2 regions of the Brevibacillus sp. NSP2.1 genome follow, and region 2 is predicted to be linked to the other one. Evidence: predicted binding sites of a transcription regulator. Region 2 holds the regulator's gene; the other holds the start of a gene.

Region 1 (3,414 bases), 630 kb from region 2:
TCTCCAGTGTGACTGCGGCGAAGCCAAAGATCGCAGCGTACCATTTTACGACGTTGACGCCGAATCTGGGTGTCGTGGATTTGGGCGAGCAGAGCTTTGTCATGGCTGACTTGCCGGGGCTGATTGAAGGCGCGCACGAAGGTGTGGGGCTTGGCCACCAATTCCTGCGCCACGTGGAGCGCACCCGCCTGATTGTTCACGTCATCGACATGGCAGGGGTGGATGGACGCGATCCTTACGAAGATTACTTGCAGATTAACCGCGAGCTGAAGCTCTACAACCTGAAGCTTGAGGAGCGTCCGCAAATTATCGCGGCCAACAAGATGGACGTGCCGGAAGCGGCGGAAAACTTGCGACGCTTCAAGGAAAAAGTGCCGGATGTCAACGTGTTTGAGATTTCGGCAGCGACCAGACAAGGCGTCCAGGAATTGATGTACGCGATAGGCGACATGCTCTCGACGATTCCGGACAAGCCGACGGTCGAGGAAGTTGTAGAAGTGGAAGAGCGCGTGGTGTTCCGGGCGGAAAAAGAGCCGGAGCCATTCGAGATTACCCGCGACAACGATGTGTTCGTGGTCAGCGGCGAGAAAATCGAGAAGCTGGTGCGCATGACGAACCTCAACAGCTATGACGCCGCTCAGCGCTTCGCAAGACAGATGCGCAGCATGGGCGTGGACGAGGCATTGCGCAAGCACGGCGCAAAAGACGGGGATACCGTTCGGATTGGCAAATTAGAGTTTGACTTTGTGGAGTGACAAACAAAAATGATTGATATCCCATCCCTTACCCCTTTCATGGCGGACAAACGCCTCCAACGCGGTGCTTCTTTGCCGATGATGATCTCAAGACAGGTCAAAGCGCCCATTCAAGTAATGGTAGAGCATGTCAAAAGCAGTTATCTCGTTGTCTCTCTTGAGATGAAGGCCGAAGCAAGGACCGAACTGCTCGGATCAACGGTACGTGTTCGGTGGGAATCGGATGCGGCTATTAACACGATTGATCTGGAAGTCATTTCAGAAGAAACGGTCTGGCCAATCAAGCTGTTGGCGATGGTTCCGGTCAGCGTCGGCGTCGAGATTGTGGCAGGCCGCAAGCAGGAGCCCATCTCCCCGGGAATCGACATCCGAGTCCCGTACAAGGTGATGGGGGCAAGGCCGATCGAGGAAAAAGGAGAGGCTGTGCTGCTGAAGCTTTCCCCCACACGGCTTATTCTCGGCACAGAAGGCTACGTGGCAAAGGGAGAGTTTCTCCACCTCTCGTTCACAGTTCCGTCGACTGGCCAGGAAATCGTCATGATGGCAAAAATCGTGGAGAAAACTTTCGACGACAAGCAAACCGTGATCGAGTTGATTTTTACGGATATCAATGAAAAGCATCACCAACTCATCAAAGATTACTATAAAAAACTCACGTCTGCCGCTTCTTCCTGAGGAAGCGGTTTTTTTTCCTTTGCTGTTCCCGCGAAGAAGGTATATAGTAGAGTACATAGAGTTCTGAATCGAGCCTGTTCACCTGGTGGATTTGTTTTGTACGCTTTCCTGAATATCACTTTGTGAAATCTTGCACTTTTGATTATTCTACGCTGTTGTGTTGCTTCAGTTTGTGAAAAATATTACAAGCACATAGGCTTTTCGGTATTTTGGGAGAATGGCGGCCGTTACTCGTATGAACAGGCATCGAGAAAGAAGGCCTCTATTCCAAAGCAAAGGAGGACGTTTTTCTATGTCTCAAACAACCACGCAACAAGCTCAGGCGGAAGTAGCAAGCACCGCTACCCTGGCACCTGAGCAGCAAATGGATGTACTCGATCAGTTGATGAAGCCAGAAATTCAAGAATCCCTGAATGTGTTGGTGGCAAACTTGCCGAAGCTGGCCGAGATGACAACCATCCTCACCAAAACGTACGACCTGGTACAAACCGTAGCCAACGACCAAGTGCTCATCGAAGACATCAAGGGCGGCGTGGAAGAGTTCGTCAAGCCGATCTCTGACAAGGCAAAAGGCATCGCACAAGCGGCGATCGAAGCAAACGACCGCGCGCACGCGGAGGAATCCACTATCGGTTTGTTTGGCATGCTCAAAATGCTGAAAGACCCGCAAGTACAAAAAACATTGCGTTTCGCCCAGGCATTCCTGGAAGTTTTGGCAGAGCGCCAGCAGCAAAAACGCTAATTACGATAACCTACGAGAGACAAGGACGGAGGATTGGGCATGGCGAAGCATATTCTCATTTTGGGCGGCGGCTACGGCGGATTGCTGTCCGCTTTGACTGCACGTAAACACATGACGGCTGAAGAAGCGACGATCACGGTTGTGAACCGTTTCCCTACGCACCAAATCATCACGGAGCTGCACCGCTTGGCAGTAGGAAACCTGTCTGAGCAAAACGTGGCGCTGCCACTGGAAAGACTGCTGCGCGGCAAAGATATCAACCTCGTGATTGATACTGTGGAAAAAATCGGCCTCGAATCGCAGCGTGTGACTCTGGCGAGCGGCGAGTCTATCAAATACGATGCACTGGTAATCGCGCTGGGCAGCGAGACGGCATTCTTCGGCATTCCTGGCCTGCAAGAGTACAGCTTCACGCTGAAATCGGTAGAGGAAGCAAACCGTCTGCGCGCGCACCTCGAAGAGCGCGTAGCAGAGTACAGCAAGAGCAAAAACAAGGCAGATGCCACCTTCGTGGTTGGCGGTGGCGGCCTGACCGGGATCGAGCTGGTTGGCGAGTTCGCCGACATGCTGCCGAACCTGTGCCGCAAATACGGCGTAGATTTTGCAGACCTGTCCATCTACTGTGTAGAAGCAGGACCATCCATCCTCGCAGGCTTTGCCCCTGACCTGGTAGAGCGTGCGAAAACAAGCCTGGAAAAACGCGGCGTTCAGTTCCTGACGGGCGTTCCGGTAACTGAAATGAAAGAAACGACGGTATGCTTAAAAGACGGCAACACCATCGAAACCAAAACAATGGTTTGGACAGGCGGCGTGCAAGGCAATCGCGTAGTGGCGGAGTGCGGCATTGAAGTAAACCGCGGCCGTGCAACCGTTACCGAATACTTGCAATCCACTTCTCACCCAGAAGTATTCCTCGCAGGCGACAGCGCGGTCGTGATGGGACCAGAAGGCCGTCCATACCCGCCGACTGCGCAACTGGCATGGCAAATGGGCGAAGTGGTGGGCTACAACCTGTTCGCGCACTTCAACGGCTCCAAAATGGACACGTTCAAGCCGGTATTCTCCGGTACGCTGGGCAGCCTGGGCCGCAAAGACGCCATCGGCACCATCGGCGCAAGCCAACTGAAGCTGAAAGGCTTGCCAGCTACCTTGATGAAGGAAGCGAGCAACGTGCGCTACCTGACTCATATCAACGGCCTGTCCTCGCTGGCCTACTAATTCATACGAGTAACACGCACAAAA
Region 2 (3,414 bases):
TCTCTAGCCTATGCTATACGGGAAGGTTTTAGAACGACACGGAAAAGTTGCTAATCATAGCTCGGGGCCGGGCGGTCATACTACTTATACACCCGCAAGGAGGTGAGCGCGTGAAGTCACCGCAACAAAACGCATCTCCTGACATACTTGGGTTTTTGCTACAGGAATACCGCGTCTCCTGGGCTGGATTGTCTTCTCCATTGCGTCAACTGTCGCACACACCCACACTGCATTTTCGCCATCATCCCCTGACAGAGCTGTGGCGAAAATGAGCACGGCATGTAGTACCCATATTCCCCTACCTACACCTACACTCCCTTACTCCTGTCCCACACCAGACAGGAGCCTTTTACCGTTTCAACTGCTGGAACACGCGGTTCGCTTCGTAAATCGCCCGCTCCTCGTCAATCGTGAGCAGCTTGTGGTTGCGCATCAAAAATTTGCCCGCAACAATCGTATCTTTGACGTCGCGGCCATTTGCGGCATAGACGACATGGGAAATCGGCTCATGCGCCGGGTGGAAATGGGCTTGATGGCTGTCGAGAACGATCAGGTCAGCCTGCTTGCCTACCTCGATGCTGCCGAGCGTGTCCGCCTGGAATACGCCGTCTGCGCCGTAGCGTGTCGCCATGCGCAGCGCTTCCTCGGCTGGCACCGCAACCGGGTCGTTGTTTACACCTTTGTGCAAAATCGCCGCGAGCTTCAGTTCTTCAAACAGGTTGAGGTTGTTGTTGCTCGCCGAGCTGTCTGTGCCAAGCGAGACGCTCACGCCTTTTGCCAGCATTTTTGGCACAGGTGCAACCCCGCTCGCCAGTTTCAGGTTGCTCACGACGTTATGGGAAACTTTCACTTGATAGTTTGCCAAAATGTCAATCTCTTCATCCGTCAAATGTACGGCGTGCGCAACCAGCGTAGGACGGTTGAACATGCCAAGCTTCTCCAGGTGAGCGACTGGACGCAGGCCGTAGTCTTTCTCGTTTTGCCCGACTTCCCAGGCAGTTTCGGACATATGAATGTGTAGCGGCAAGGACAGCTCGTCCGCTTTTTCGATAATTTGCGTAATGAACGCAGGCGAGCACGTGTACGGCGCATGCGGCGCCATCATGACGGTGATGCGGCCGTCTGCCTGGTTGTGCCATTCTTTGGCAAACGCAGTCGCGTCGCGCAGCTTGGTTTGTCGCTCTTCCTCGGAGCACAGGCCGATCATGCCGCGGCACAGGCGAGCGCGCATGCCGGACGCCTCGACAGCCTTGGCTACCTCATCCATGTGATCGTACATATCCACGAACGTAGTGGTCCCTGTGCGGATCATTTCGATCAGCGACAGTTGCGTGCCCCATTTGACGGAATCGGCGGTAAATTGCGCTTCCAGCGGCCACATTTTTTCTTCCAGCCACTGCTGCAGCGGCAAATCGTCGGCATAGCCGCGCAGAAGCGACATGCCCGCGTGTCCGTGCGTGTTAATCAGACCTGGCAGGATGAAGTCGCCTTTTTGGTCGATGACTTCATCGTAGCCGGCGTCGGAAAGATCCTCAGGCGTCGGTCCTACATACGTGATCTTGTCGCCCTCGAAAGCGACCGCTCCGTCGTGGATCACTTCATTTTGCTCGTTTACCGTAATCACTGTTGCGTGGATGAGGATAGTTTTTTTCATGGTTACACTCCATTCTTACGTTAAGTAATAGGCCAGGCTCTGCAAATTGGATGTCACATCCGCATAGTGAATGCGCACATCTTTTTTCGCGCGAATTGTCGTAGGAGCAAAATTCAAGATTCCCTTGATACCCGCTTGAATCAACAGATCACATACGGATTGCGCTGCCGGCGCAGGGACGGTAATGATCGCCAACTTGATCTCTTTTGCTGCGATCGTGTCCGCCAGCTCGTGCAAGGGCTGGATCGGGATACCCGCCACTACTTTTCCCAGCTTGCCGGGATCGTTGTCAAAAATGGCCGCAATCCGCATGTTATCTTTTAAATAAGCGTTGTAGTTGCTGATCGCATGCCCCAAATGGCCTGCTCCTACCAGAGCGACGCGAACTTCCTCTGTCAGCTTCAAAATCTGCCGTATTTTTTCCACCAGGTAATTGACGTCGTAGCCAATCCCTTTTTTCCCGAAATCGCCGAAGGTAGCCAGGTCTTTTCGGATTTGGGCTGGATTCACATCCAAATTTTTGCCCATTTGCTGGGAGGAAACAGTGGTCACCTCGTTTTGCTGCAAATAGCTGAGGTAACGCAGATAAATCGGCAAACGGCGGACGACCGCTTCCGAAATCTTTTCGTGTTTAGCCACGTTCGGTCTTCCCCCTATTTCTTTTGCTTGAATACCCTGTAATCTTTCCCATTGGACAAAATGACGATCGAGCCGTCCCTGCCTGTTACATACGTCTCCGCCCACGATTCGCCCAACCGCTCCAGCACCTCGGACTGGCCGACCTCGCTGCGCTCCTTGCCTGTCTGGATGACCGCAATCTGGGGGTCGACCCGCGTCAGAAACGGCTGAGAGGTGCCTTGATTGCTCCCCTGGTCGCCGACCTTGAGCACTTCCGCCTTGAGCTGGTCCGGATGGCGCTCAATCAGGCGTTCCTCGGCTTTTTCGTTGATCCCGCTCGCAAACAAAAACCGCAATTGGCCGTGCTTGAGCAAAAAGACGAGCGAATTGTTTTGCGGAGACAAAAACAGCGGTTCGCTCGGCAACAAAGCCTCCAGCGTGACGTCGGTATCGAGAATGAGCTCCTGATTTTCCTCCAGCTCTTTCTGCTTTGGAACCTTGTGGAGCGGGACGAACTGGCGGATCGAGGGCGAAATCAGCTTGGGCAAAATGACCGAGTCGATGATGATTTGCTGGCTTAAAAAAGGGTATCCTCCTGCATACTCGGGCTGATCGTTCGTCAAAACGAGATAGTCGAGGCGCGTCACCTTCGCGGCAGACAGATGCGCGGACAACGTGCTCCAATCCTCCGCGCTGCCTGTATCAATCAGCATCGTTTTTCCGCCCGGCATCCGCACCAGCGTGCTTTCGCCATGAGGAAGCGCCCAATACGTAATGACAAGACCCGTAAACTCCTCCACGCGCTCGGTAGCAAACGGGTCGTCTACCTTCACGGCTTCCTGCAAATGGTTGTCGATCGAGCACGAGCACAGCAAAGCCACACACGTGACGAGCAACAGCCAGGCCCGCTTTTTTTTCCATAACATTTATTTTATCACCTAAATCCCTGCTAGACTATTGCTTCATTTTATGAATCTGACAAGGATTGCATACTAAGGAACGGCGCAATCCGCTCACGCAGCGTCGCCCAGGAGCCGGTTTCGACCTGGAACGGCGGGAGCGATTGCAAAAACGAACGGCCGTAGCGCGATTCGACGACACGCGTATCGAACACGACCACGACGCCGCGGTCCAAATGGTGA

Evidence for each region. The regulator Rex, encoded in region 2, represses fermentation and respiration genes when NADH is low (regulators of the CRP and FNR family bind a similar motif). The targets are predictions, from matches to a motif close to TTGTGAAATATTTCACAA.
Region 1: M655_RS18570 (DUF1641 domain-containing protein) is a predicted target of Rex. The motif match lies at 1,601-1,618, and genes of this name have one in related genera.

The regions. Positions count from the first base shown of each region.
Region 1 is NZ_CP048274.1:3,810,123-3,813,536, reverse strand. Features, by position in the region: gene obgE (GTPase ObgE) at 1-755, shown strand, start outside; gene M655_RS18575 (PilZ domain-containing protein) at 765-1,430, shown strand; gene M655_RS18570 (DUF1641 domain-containing protein) at 1,723-2,172, shown strand; gene M655_RS18565 (NAD(P)/FAD-dependent oxidoreductase) at 2,212-3,390, shown strand.
Region 2 is NZ_CP048274.1:3,182,554-3,185,967, forward strand. Features, by position in the region: gene M655_RS15295 (amidohydrolase) at 350-1,654, opposite strand; gene M655_RS15300 (redox-sensing transcriptional repressor Rex) at 1,670-2,293, opposite strand; gene M655_RS15305 (ComEC/Rec2 family competence protein) at 2,308-3,198, opposite strand; gene dinG (ATP-dependent DNA helicase DinG) at 3,240-3,414, opposite strand, start outside.